2 regions of the Kosakonia oryzae genome follow, and region 1 is predicted to be linked to the other one. Evidence: predicted binding sites of a transcription regulator. Region 1 holds the regulator's gene; the other holds the start of a gene.
The links. The regulator PhoB, encoded in region 1, activates phosphate uptake and scavenging genes when phosphate is short. The targets are predictions, from matches to a motif close to CTGTCATAAAACTGNCNNAT.
Positions count from the first base shown of each region.

Region 2: pstS (phosphate ABC transporter substrate-binding protein PstS) is a predicted target of PhoB. The motif match lies at 2,612-2,631, and genes of this name have one in related genera.

Region 1 covers NZ_CP014007.2:4,168,599-4,173,031, forward strand. Annotated here, with positions in the region: gene brnQ (branched-chain amino acid transporter carrier protein BrnQ) at 1-480, opposite strand, end outside; gene phoR (phosphate regulon sensor histidine kinase PhoR) at 887-2,185, opposite strand; gene phoB (phosphate response regulator transcription factor PhoB) at 2,207-2,896, opposite strand; gene sbcD (exonuclease subunit SbcD) at 3,098-4,300, shown strand; gene sbcC (exonuclease subunit SbcC) at 4,297-4,433, shown strand, end outside.
Region 2 covers NZ_CP014007.2:748,878-753,310, reverse strand. Annotated here, with positions in the region: gene AWR26_RS03685 (carbohydrate-binding protein) at 1-1,438, shown strand, start outside; gene pstS (phosphate ABC transporter substrate-binding protein PstS) at 1,502-2,539, opposite strand; gene AWR26_RS03675 (MFS transporter) at 2,962-4,433, opposite strand, start outside.

The sequences.
Region 1 (4,433 bases):
GGTCAGCGCAATAATTTTCAGCGGAGCAAGGAAGTTGCCCACGGTATCCAGCAGTTTGCCCGGATAGAGCGATACCAGAATCACCAGCGCAAAATAGACGATGCTGTAGATCACAAGCGGCATCGCGCCATCGCCGGTCAGCGGCGCAATCCCCACCTCAAACGAAACGGTCGCCGTACGCGGCGTGGCGAACAACGGCCCTACCGCCAGATAACAAACGGTTGCCAGCAGTACGCCAGCGACTTTACCGATCGGCGTACTCAGGCTATCCACACCACCACCCACTTTGGCCAGCGCGACGACGGTCAGCACCGGCAGGCCTACGGCGGTAATCAGAAAACCAAACGCCGCCATCCAGACGTGTTCACCCGCCTGCAAGCCGACCATCGGCGGAAAAATGATATTCCCTGCGCCAACGAACAAGGCGAAGGTCATAAAGCCCAGAGCAACAATGTCTCGTGGTTTTAAGTGATAGGTCATAAGTTTACTGCCTGTGGATGTGGTGTTGTAAATAATGGTGAATTTTTCGCCTTCCCTGCCGGACAATAACGCGTATAAACCGAGAAAAATCAGCGGGAAATGCTTCATATGCAACGTGGCGGAGTATAGTTTTTCGATTTACCACGTAAACATAGTCGGTCTGACAACGTCAGGGGCGCAATTTAAACGCTTATAACGTTTGAAGGCAAGATGGGATCGCAAAACCAGATGGATATGCTGGATCAAGACAAATAACCAGTCCAATACTCCATTTATAAGAAAAACACATGGCTGATCATGCGAACAAAAAAGCATCACCCGTACAAAATAGGTTTCATCGTGGGTAAACAGCAGAAAATGGCGGCCTGTTTTGACAGGCCGCTGGAAAGATAAGCTGACAGGGGCGTCAGGCAGCAGGAGTTTTGGCAACCAGACGTTCCGGCAGAACAAAGCTAAAGCGCGTGCCTTTACCGGGGGTACTCGCAATATCAAGACGGCTTTCGTGATGATTGACGGCATGTTTCACGATCGCCAGCCCAAGGCCGCTACCGCCGGTTTGTCGGGAACGGGCTTTATCGACGCGGTAAAAACGCTCGGTCAGACGCGGAATATGTTCGGCAGCAATCCCCGGGCCATTATCCTCAACGCTGAATTCCGCCCCCTGCGGCACATGCTGCCAGCGCACAATAATGTGCGTTCCGGCGGGCGTATGATTCACCGCGTTATAGACCAGATTGGAGATGGCGCTGCGCAATTGCTCCTCATTACCGAGCACTTTTAAGGCGTTATCGACTTCAAACTCCAGATGGTGCTTTTTTTGGCTGAGCGTCTGCGCTTCCCGTTCAACCAGGTGCAGCATCATCGGCACATCGATGGTCTCATTTGGCGGCAGCGTCGGCGCAGCTTCAATTTTCGACAACGTCAGCAACTGGCGCACCAGCCCTTCCATCCGCGATGTCTGCTCACGCATGGTATGCAGCGCTTTTTCGCGCGGCGCGCCTTCCAGCGTCTGCTCCTGCATCATCTCCAGGTAACCTTGCAGCACTGTCAACGGCGTGCGCAGCTCATGGCTGACATTAGCGAAAAAGTTACGCCGCGCGCCTTCCAGTTGGTGCATCTGCGTAACATCGCGCGCCACCAGCAGCAGTTGCTGTTCGCTGTAAGGCATCACGCGGATCTCCAGATGGCGTCCGCTGTTCAGCACCAGATTCAGTGGTCGGGTAAATTCTTGTTTTTTAAGATACTGCGTGAATTCAGGGTAGCGCAGCAGGTTCAGGATGTTCTGCCCGTTATCATCCGGCCAGCGCAGCCCCAGCAGCTGTTGCGCCAGGCCGTTGCACCAGAAAATCGACCCTTCTTCGGTGGTGAGAATGACCGCATCCGGCAGCGATTCCGCACCGCTGCGAAAGCGTTTGATGAGATTGCCCAGCTCGCGCCGCCGCTTTTTATTACGCATCTGCATCTGGTGCAGCCCGTATAACAGCGGCTCCCAGCTTCCTGTGCCGGGCGGTGGAGTCATACTTTTATCGACCCACAACCACCAGGAGAGGCGCAGTAAATTCCAGAAATGCCAGATCAGCAGCCCGGTTACCGCGGCAAATAAAAACCAGGGCAGGTAACCGAAAATCGCGCCGAGTATAAAGGCGGGTAGACAACAAAGGAGGAGCTCCAGCACCAGCCTTTTCCATGACAGCCGTTCCAGCACGCGTCACACTCCTGTCAAATTTCAGAAACGGGTCGAAAAACGATATCCCGTGCCGCGCACCGTTTGCACCATACGATCGTGACCGCTGTGTTCCAGCGCTTTGCGCAGGCGACGAATATGGACATCAACCGTTCTGTCTTCGACGTAAACATTGGTTCCCCAGACATGGTTCAGCAGTTGTTCACGGCTGTACACGCGTTCCGGGTGGGTCATAAAGAAGTGTAAGAGTTTAAACTCCGTCGGCCCCATATCCAGCGGATTTTCGCCGGTCATCACGCGATGCGAAGAGGGATCAAGGCTAAGTCCCTGCATTTCAATCACTTCTTCCACCGCCATCGGTGAAATACGGCGCATCACCGCTTTAATACGGGCAACCAGCTCTTTCGGTGAGAAGGGTTTGGTAATGTAATCATCCGCACCGGTTTCCAGACCGCGCACGCGATCTTCCTCTTCGCCGCGCGCCGTCAGCATCATCACCGGAATATCACGGGTCATGGCCTCGCGTTTCAGGTGCTTAATAAACTGAATACCGGAACCGCCAGGCAACATCCAGTCCAGTAAAACCAGGTCTGGCCAGGGTTCGTTAAGTTGGTTCACCGCACTGTCATAATCTTCAGCTTCTACCGGTTGAAATCCATTTTGCTCGAGCACAAAGCACACCATTTCACGGATCGGTGCTTCATCTTCAACGACCAGAATTCGTCTCGCCATAATTCGCCCTGTTTTCTCGTATAAGTCGTCAGTTTGTATAGCGGCGCCATTATGCGTCAGTTTTATGACAGATTTATGAATAACATGACCACCAGATGACCCTGCCCGCAGCATTATGACAGCGCGAATATTCACGCAGTTAATGTCTCTAACATCCTGAATGTTATAATCGCGTTTATCCATTTTCGCCACGGAATTGCTATGCGCATTATTCACACTTCAGACTGGCATTTGGGTCAGAACTTTTACAGTAAAAGCCGCGCTGCCGAACATGACGCCTTTCTCGACTGGCTGCTGAATGCGGCAGAACAACACCAGGTGGACGCCATTATTGTCGCAGGCGACATCTTTGATACCGGTTCCCCACCCAGTTATGCCCGCGAGTTATATAACCGCTTTGTGGTGAAACTCCAGCAAACCGGCTGCCAGTTAGTGGTACTGGCGGGCAACCATGATTCCGTGGCGACGCTGAATGAATCGAAAGAGATCCTCGCTTACCTGAAGACCACCGTGGTCGCCAGCGCCGGCGCTGCGCCATTCTGGCTCAAACGTCGGGAGGGTACGCCCGGCGCCGTTTTCTGTCCGGTGCCGTTTTTACGCCCGCGCGACATGGTTATCAGCCAGGCCGGATTATCAGGGCAGGAAAAACAGCAACATCTGCTGGCGGCCATTACCGATTACTATCAGAAGCAGTATGACGCCGCCTGCATTCTGCGCGGCGAGCAGGCGCTGCCGATTATCGCCAGCGGCCATTTAACCACCGTCGGCGCCAGCAAAAGTGACGCAGTACGTGACATCTATATCGGCACGCTGGATGCCTTCCCGGCGGAGAATTTCCCGCCAGCCGACTATATTGCGCTTGGGCATATTCACCGCGCGCAGAAAATTGGCGGCCTGGAGCACATTCGCTACTGCGGTTCACCGATCGCGCTGAGTTTTGATGAAACCGGAAAGCGTAAAAGCGTCAATCTGGTCACGTTCAGCGACGGCAAGCTGGCGGAAGTGACCGCGCTCGACGTTCCGGCCACGCAGCCGCTGGCGGTGATCAAAGGCGATTTCTCCGGGATTTGCCGCCAGCTTGAACAGTGGCGCGATGCGCCCGCCAATACGCCAGTCTGGCTGGATATTGAAATTGAAAGCCACGAATATCTGGCTGATATGCAACGTAAAATTCAGCAAGTCACCGAAGATTTGCCCGTCGAAGTACTGCTGGTGCGTCGCAGCCGCGAACAGCGGGAGCGGATCCTCGCCGGGGAGTTGCGGGAAACGCTCAGTGAATTGAAAGTTGAAGAGGTCTTCGCCCGCCGCCTGGCGCAGGAAGAGATCGATGAGATGCAGACGGCGCGCCTGCAAGCCTTGTTCAGTGAAGCGCGCCAGGCGCTGGATGCGGAGAAAGAGGCATGAAGATCCTCAGTTTGCGGTTAAAAAACCTCAACTCGCTGAAAGGCGAATGGAAAATCGACTTTACCGAAGAGCCGTTCGCCAGCAACGGTTTGTTCGCCATTACCGGCGCGACGGGCGCAGGAAAAACCACCCT
Region 2 (4,433 bases), 2.0 Mb from region 1:
TGAATTGCAGGGCACTGGCGGCGGCGGTTTCCCGCGTATTTTTGGTATGATGCAGCCGAAAAAAATCCTCGACTCCTTCTCCGGTCCGGCACGCAATATTATTGGCTCGGCCGTAACCAGCGGCTTTTATAACGGTTCCGTCATTGGAATTAACACCGGTTCTCTGCCGTGGGATAAAAATAAGACCGATACGACAGTGCGTATTCAGGACTTTATTCAGGGCAGTAAGGATAAAGATACATTAGCGATGGTAATGAGCTACATGTACAACCGTGGCCCCTATTCCGTGAAAGAACTTCTGCTGAAAAGCGAGCAAAGTTTCCAGCATTGTATGGCTCTGACAGACCACCTGGAGAGCGATCCGGCCTGTTTCGTTCAGTTGAATGATTTCGGCACTCGCTATATTCGCCAGATTCCGTATGTCACTCAAATGCTTAACGAAGCAAGCCAGAAAGAAGAAACCCGCTATGAAACGCAACTGACGCGCCTTGATGTCAGCAACTACTTCGACCTGCTGGCACGCTATGGTTTCTACAGCAATGCGGAGATGGCGAAAGCCAAGCCTGCCGCGATGGCCCGCTTCGATGAACTGGCGAAAAACGGCGAGATTTCCTGGTCTCACGATTTTGCCAAAGTTCTGGAAGCGCTGATGGTGGAACTGCCGGTCACCCAGTTTGCCGAGAAGAGCCCCATTGACGAGTCGCTGGTTTCTACGCTGACCAACAGTGACGACCAGCGTCTGTTCCTCTCCGTGGCGGATAATGTGGGCACGATCGTCTCGCACGACTGGCTGGAGCCGAACGCTAAAATCGCGCTGATGCCGGGTAGCCAGGTGCAGCAGGCCGCCTTTGAAAATGGCGCGGGTATGGATTGTGCGACGCTGATCCAGGATCAGCTCAGCAGCCTGGGCGGCGCGGCACCGGTGCATCTTTTCATTCAGCAGGAGAATGGTCAGTGCGCGATCAGCCAGGAAGGGGATGAAACCCCGTCCGAAAAACCGGGCATTCCGCAGAACCTTCAGGCCAGCAATATCACCACCACCACCGTAACCTTAAGCTGGAAAAAAGTGGCCGGTGATGTCGCTCGCTATCAGGTATACCGTAATGGCGAACTGCTCGAAAGCCCGCAGTCAGAGTCATTTACCGACAGCAATCTGAAGCCAGGCACTGCGTACGTTTACCAGGTCGCAGCGGAGTTCAGCAACGGTTTAGTGTCCGAACTCAGCGCATCGCTGAATGTGAAAACGTTAGCCGATGATGCGGACGAAACGCCAGCGCCGGGTGATGTTAAGCCGTGGGCAGAAGGCACCGTGTATAAAGCTGGCGATCGCGTGTCGTACAACGGCAAAACCTATTCCTGCCTGCAAGCGCACAGCGCTATTGTCGGCTGGGATCCGGCCAGCGTTCCGGCACTCTGGAAGCTTGAAAGCGCCCGTTAATAGCGCGCGTTGGCAATAAAAAAAGCCCGGTACGCAAGTATCGGGCTTTTTACTGGGTGAAAATTAGAACAGCGCTTTGCCGGAAGCGTCTTTGACATTCGCTTTCCAGGCGGCACGAACCTGGCTGGTTACAGAATCCGGCAGCGGCGCATAATCGAGGCTGCTCGCAATCGCGTTACCGTTTTTGTAAGACCAGTCGAAGAATTTCAGCACTTCTGCGCCTTTCGCTGCGTCATCCTGTTTTTTGTAGACCAGGATAAAGGTCGTGGAGGAGATCGGCCATGCGTCTTTGCCTTTCTGGAAGGTCAGATCCTGGGCGAAAGATTTGCTCCAGTCAGCCCCTTTGGCGCTGTTGCTGAAGCTCTGCTGCGACGGTTCAACCACTTTGCCGTCGGCATCAAACAATTTGGTCCAGGTCAGGTTGTTCTGTTTGGCATAGGCATATTCCACATATCCAATGGAACCCGGCAGGCGCTGTACGAAAGCGGCTACGCCGTCGTTGCCTTTACCGCCGAGACCGACCGGCCAGTTAACGGTTGAACCTTTACCAATTTTGCTTGCCCAGTCTGCGTTCACTTTAGACAGATAGCTGGTGAAGACGAATGACGTGCCGGAGCCATCTGCACGACGCACAACGTTGATATTGGTGTCCGGCAGTTTTACTTTTGGGTTCAGCTTAGTGATCGCCGGATCGTTCCATTTTTTGATGGTGCCCAGGTAGATATCACCCAGCGTTTTACCATCCAGAGTCAGCTCGCCGGATTTCACACCCGGGATGTTCACCGCCAGCACCACACCGCCAATTACCGTCGGGAACTGGAACAGGCCATTTTTTGCCAAATCGTCATCGCTCATTGGGGCGTCGGATGCGCCGAAATCAACGGTTTTTGCAAGGATCTGTTTGATACCGCCAGAAGAGCCAATTCCCTGGTAGTTGATCTCAGGGCCCACTTGTTTCTGATATTCAGCGGCCCACTTTGCGTATACCGGAGCCGGGAAGGTCCCGCCTGCGCCAGTCACATTGGTTGCTGCGAAAACGGTAGTCGTAGAAAGTGCAAGTGCTGCGGCCATCAGGCGAACAGATGCATTAAACGTTGCCATAATCTCTCCAAAAACAAAAAAGTTGATAGATTTTTGAATAATTTTGCGGACGGAGGGAAGGATAGAGCGCTTATATGACAATTTTGTGTCATGACAAAAAATAGAGCGGTATCAACCAGCATAAAAAAACTCCGGGCAGTAACCCGGAGGAGTGAATGAAAAGCAAAATAAAAATGGAATTAACCTAAGGGTTAAAATGTGCAACCCGGCAATCATAGATTGGGCGAAGTTGCAGTAGCCGGGAACTATTAGATAGTGAAAAAATCGCAGCTATATGACAAAAGCGCCGAAAGAGTGTAAGTGTATTTTTCTACGCATGACTGTATTGTTACAATTTTTAGCTGGCAACGCTGATGATATTTATCGCCGCCCGGAAAACTTTCCATCTGGTTATTTCCCGGGCGGCGCTTTACTTACGCCAGTTATTTCCGTAGCGCCACCGCGTTATTTAGCGTGACCGGTTCAGACTGGCTCGCAGAATCTTTACACCACAGTTTTTCATAGGCATAACCGGTCAGATCTTCCACCACCTCCCGCGCTTGCGGCGCAACATTCTGTTTCAGACCGTTCGCTTTCAGACGATCGAGTTCATCAACGAAAATCTTATGCGTGCGCTTGTTCAAATGGAATGTCAGCGCCTGCCACAATGCCACCAGCAATAACCCAACGGTGCCGACAAACAGCAGCATCACAATGGTGGTCACCGCTTCCTGCGGCTGTACCTGGCTGCCTTTAACGAAGCCGCCGCTTTGCAGCAACAGACCAACAATAAAGGTGGCAATCGCGACGGTGGTTTTGCGTGAGAAAGTCATGACGGCGGCAAATAGCCCTTCCCGCCGCTGGCCGGAAATCATTTCGTCAATATCCGGAATGAACGGGAAAACGTTCCACGGCGTGAACTCCAGCACACAGCGACCAACCTGGTACACCCCGGCAAGAATCACCAGCAATACCACTTTGTTCTCCGTCGGGAACTGGTACACCAGGAAGAAACCGCCCAGGCACAGGATCATCACGCTGTAGGCGAAAACATAAAGCCGCGATGGGCCGTACTTAATCATCGCCACGCCCGCCGCCAGCGTTACCGGCAGCCCGACAATACTCATCGACAGCAGGGTTCCCGCCAGTGAGGAGGAGACGTGCAGGCAGTAGACGCAGAAGAAAACAAACACCGTGTTATAGACGTCTTTTGCCGTGAATGAGAACAGATAGATTGCCAGATGTTTACGGAAAGCCCGCACTTTGAGCGTTGAAGCGTAATCTTTAAACAGAGTGAAAAGCACCTGCAATTTCTGGCTCGCGCTGGTTGGCTGGTAGCTCTTTTCCATCTCCGCCAGCATTTGCGGCGTTAATTCACGTTCCCAGGTGACTCGCCAGGAAATAAACACGCAGAGCATAAACAGCACGGCAAAAACGATACCGTTAATCAGGTAGGCATCGGCGTTTTTCTCCCCCAGCCAGCCAATCAACACGCCGGGAATAAACGTGGCGAGGAATGTACCGGCAGCGGAAAGAAACATACGACAGGTAGAAAGCTTAGTGCGCTCATTAAAGTCTTTGGTCATTTCCGAAGGCAGCGTTTCCCACGGAATAAGCACCATTGCCGCGATAACTTCAAATGCCAGGTACACGGCGAGATAAAAGAGAAAATTCATCCCGTCGAGCCACAACAAAATATAAACCAGCATTAATGGTGCGCCGATTAGCAAGAAAAACCGACGGCGGCCAAATTTCTTGCCGAAATAGTTTTTGTAGAAGTGGTCGGTGAAGCGCCCCATAAATAAGCTGACGATAGCATCAACAATACGGGCAATCGCCACGATCGACGCTGCTTCAATCGGCGACAAGCCCACGAAGGTGGTATAGAAAAAGAGTAACCATGCACCAATAACGG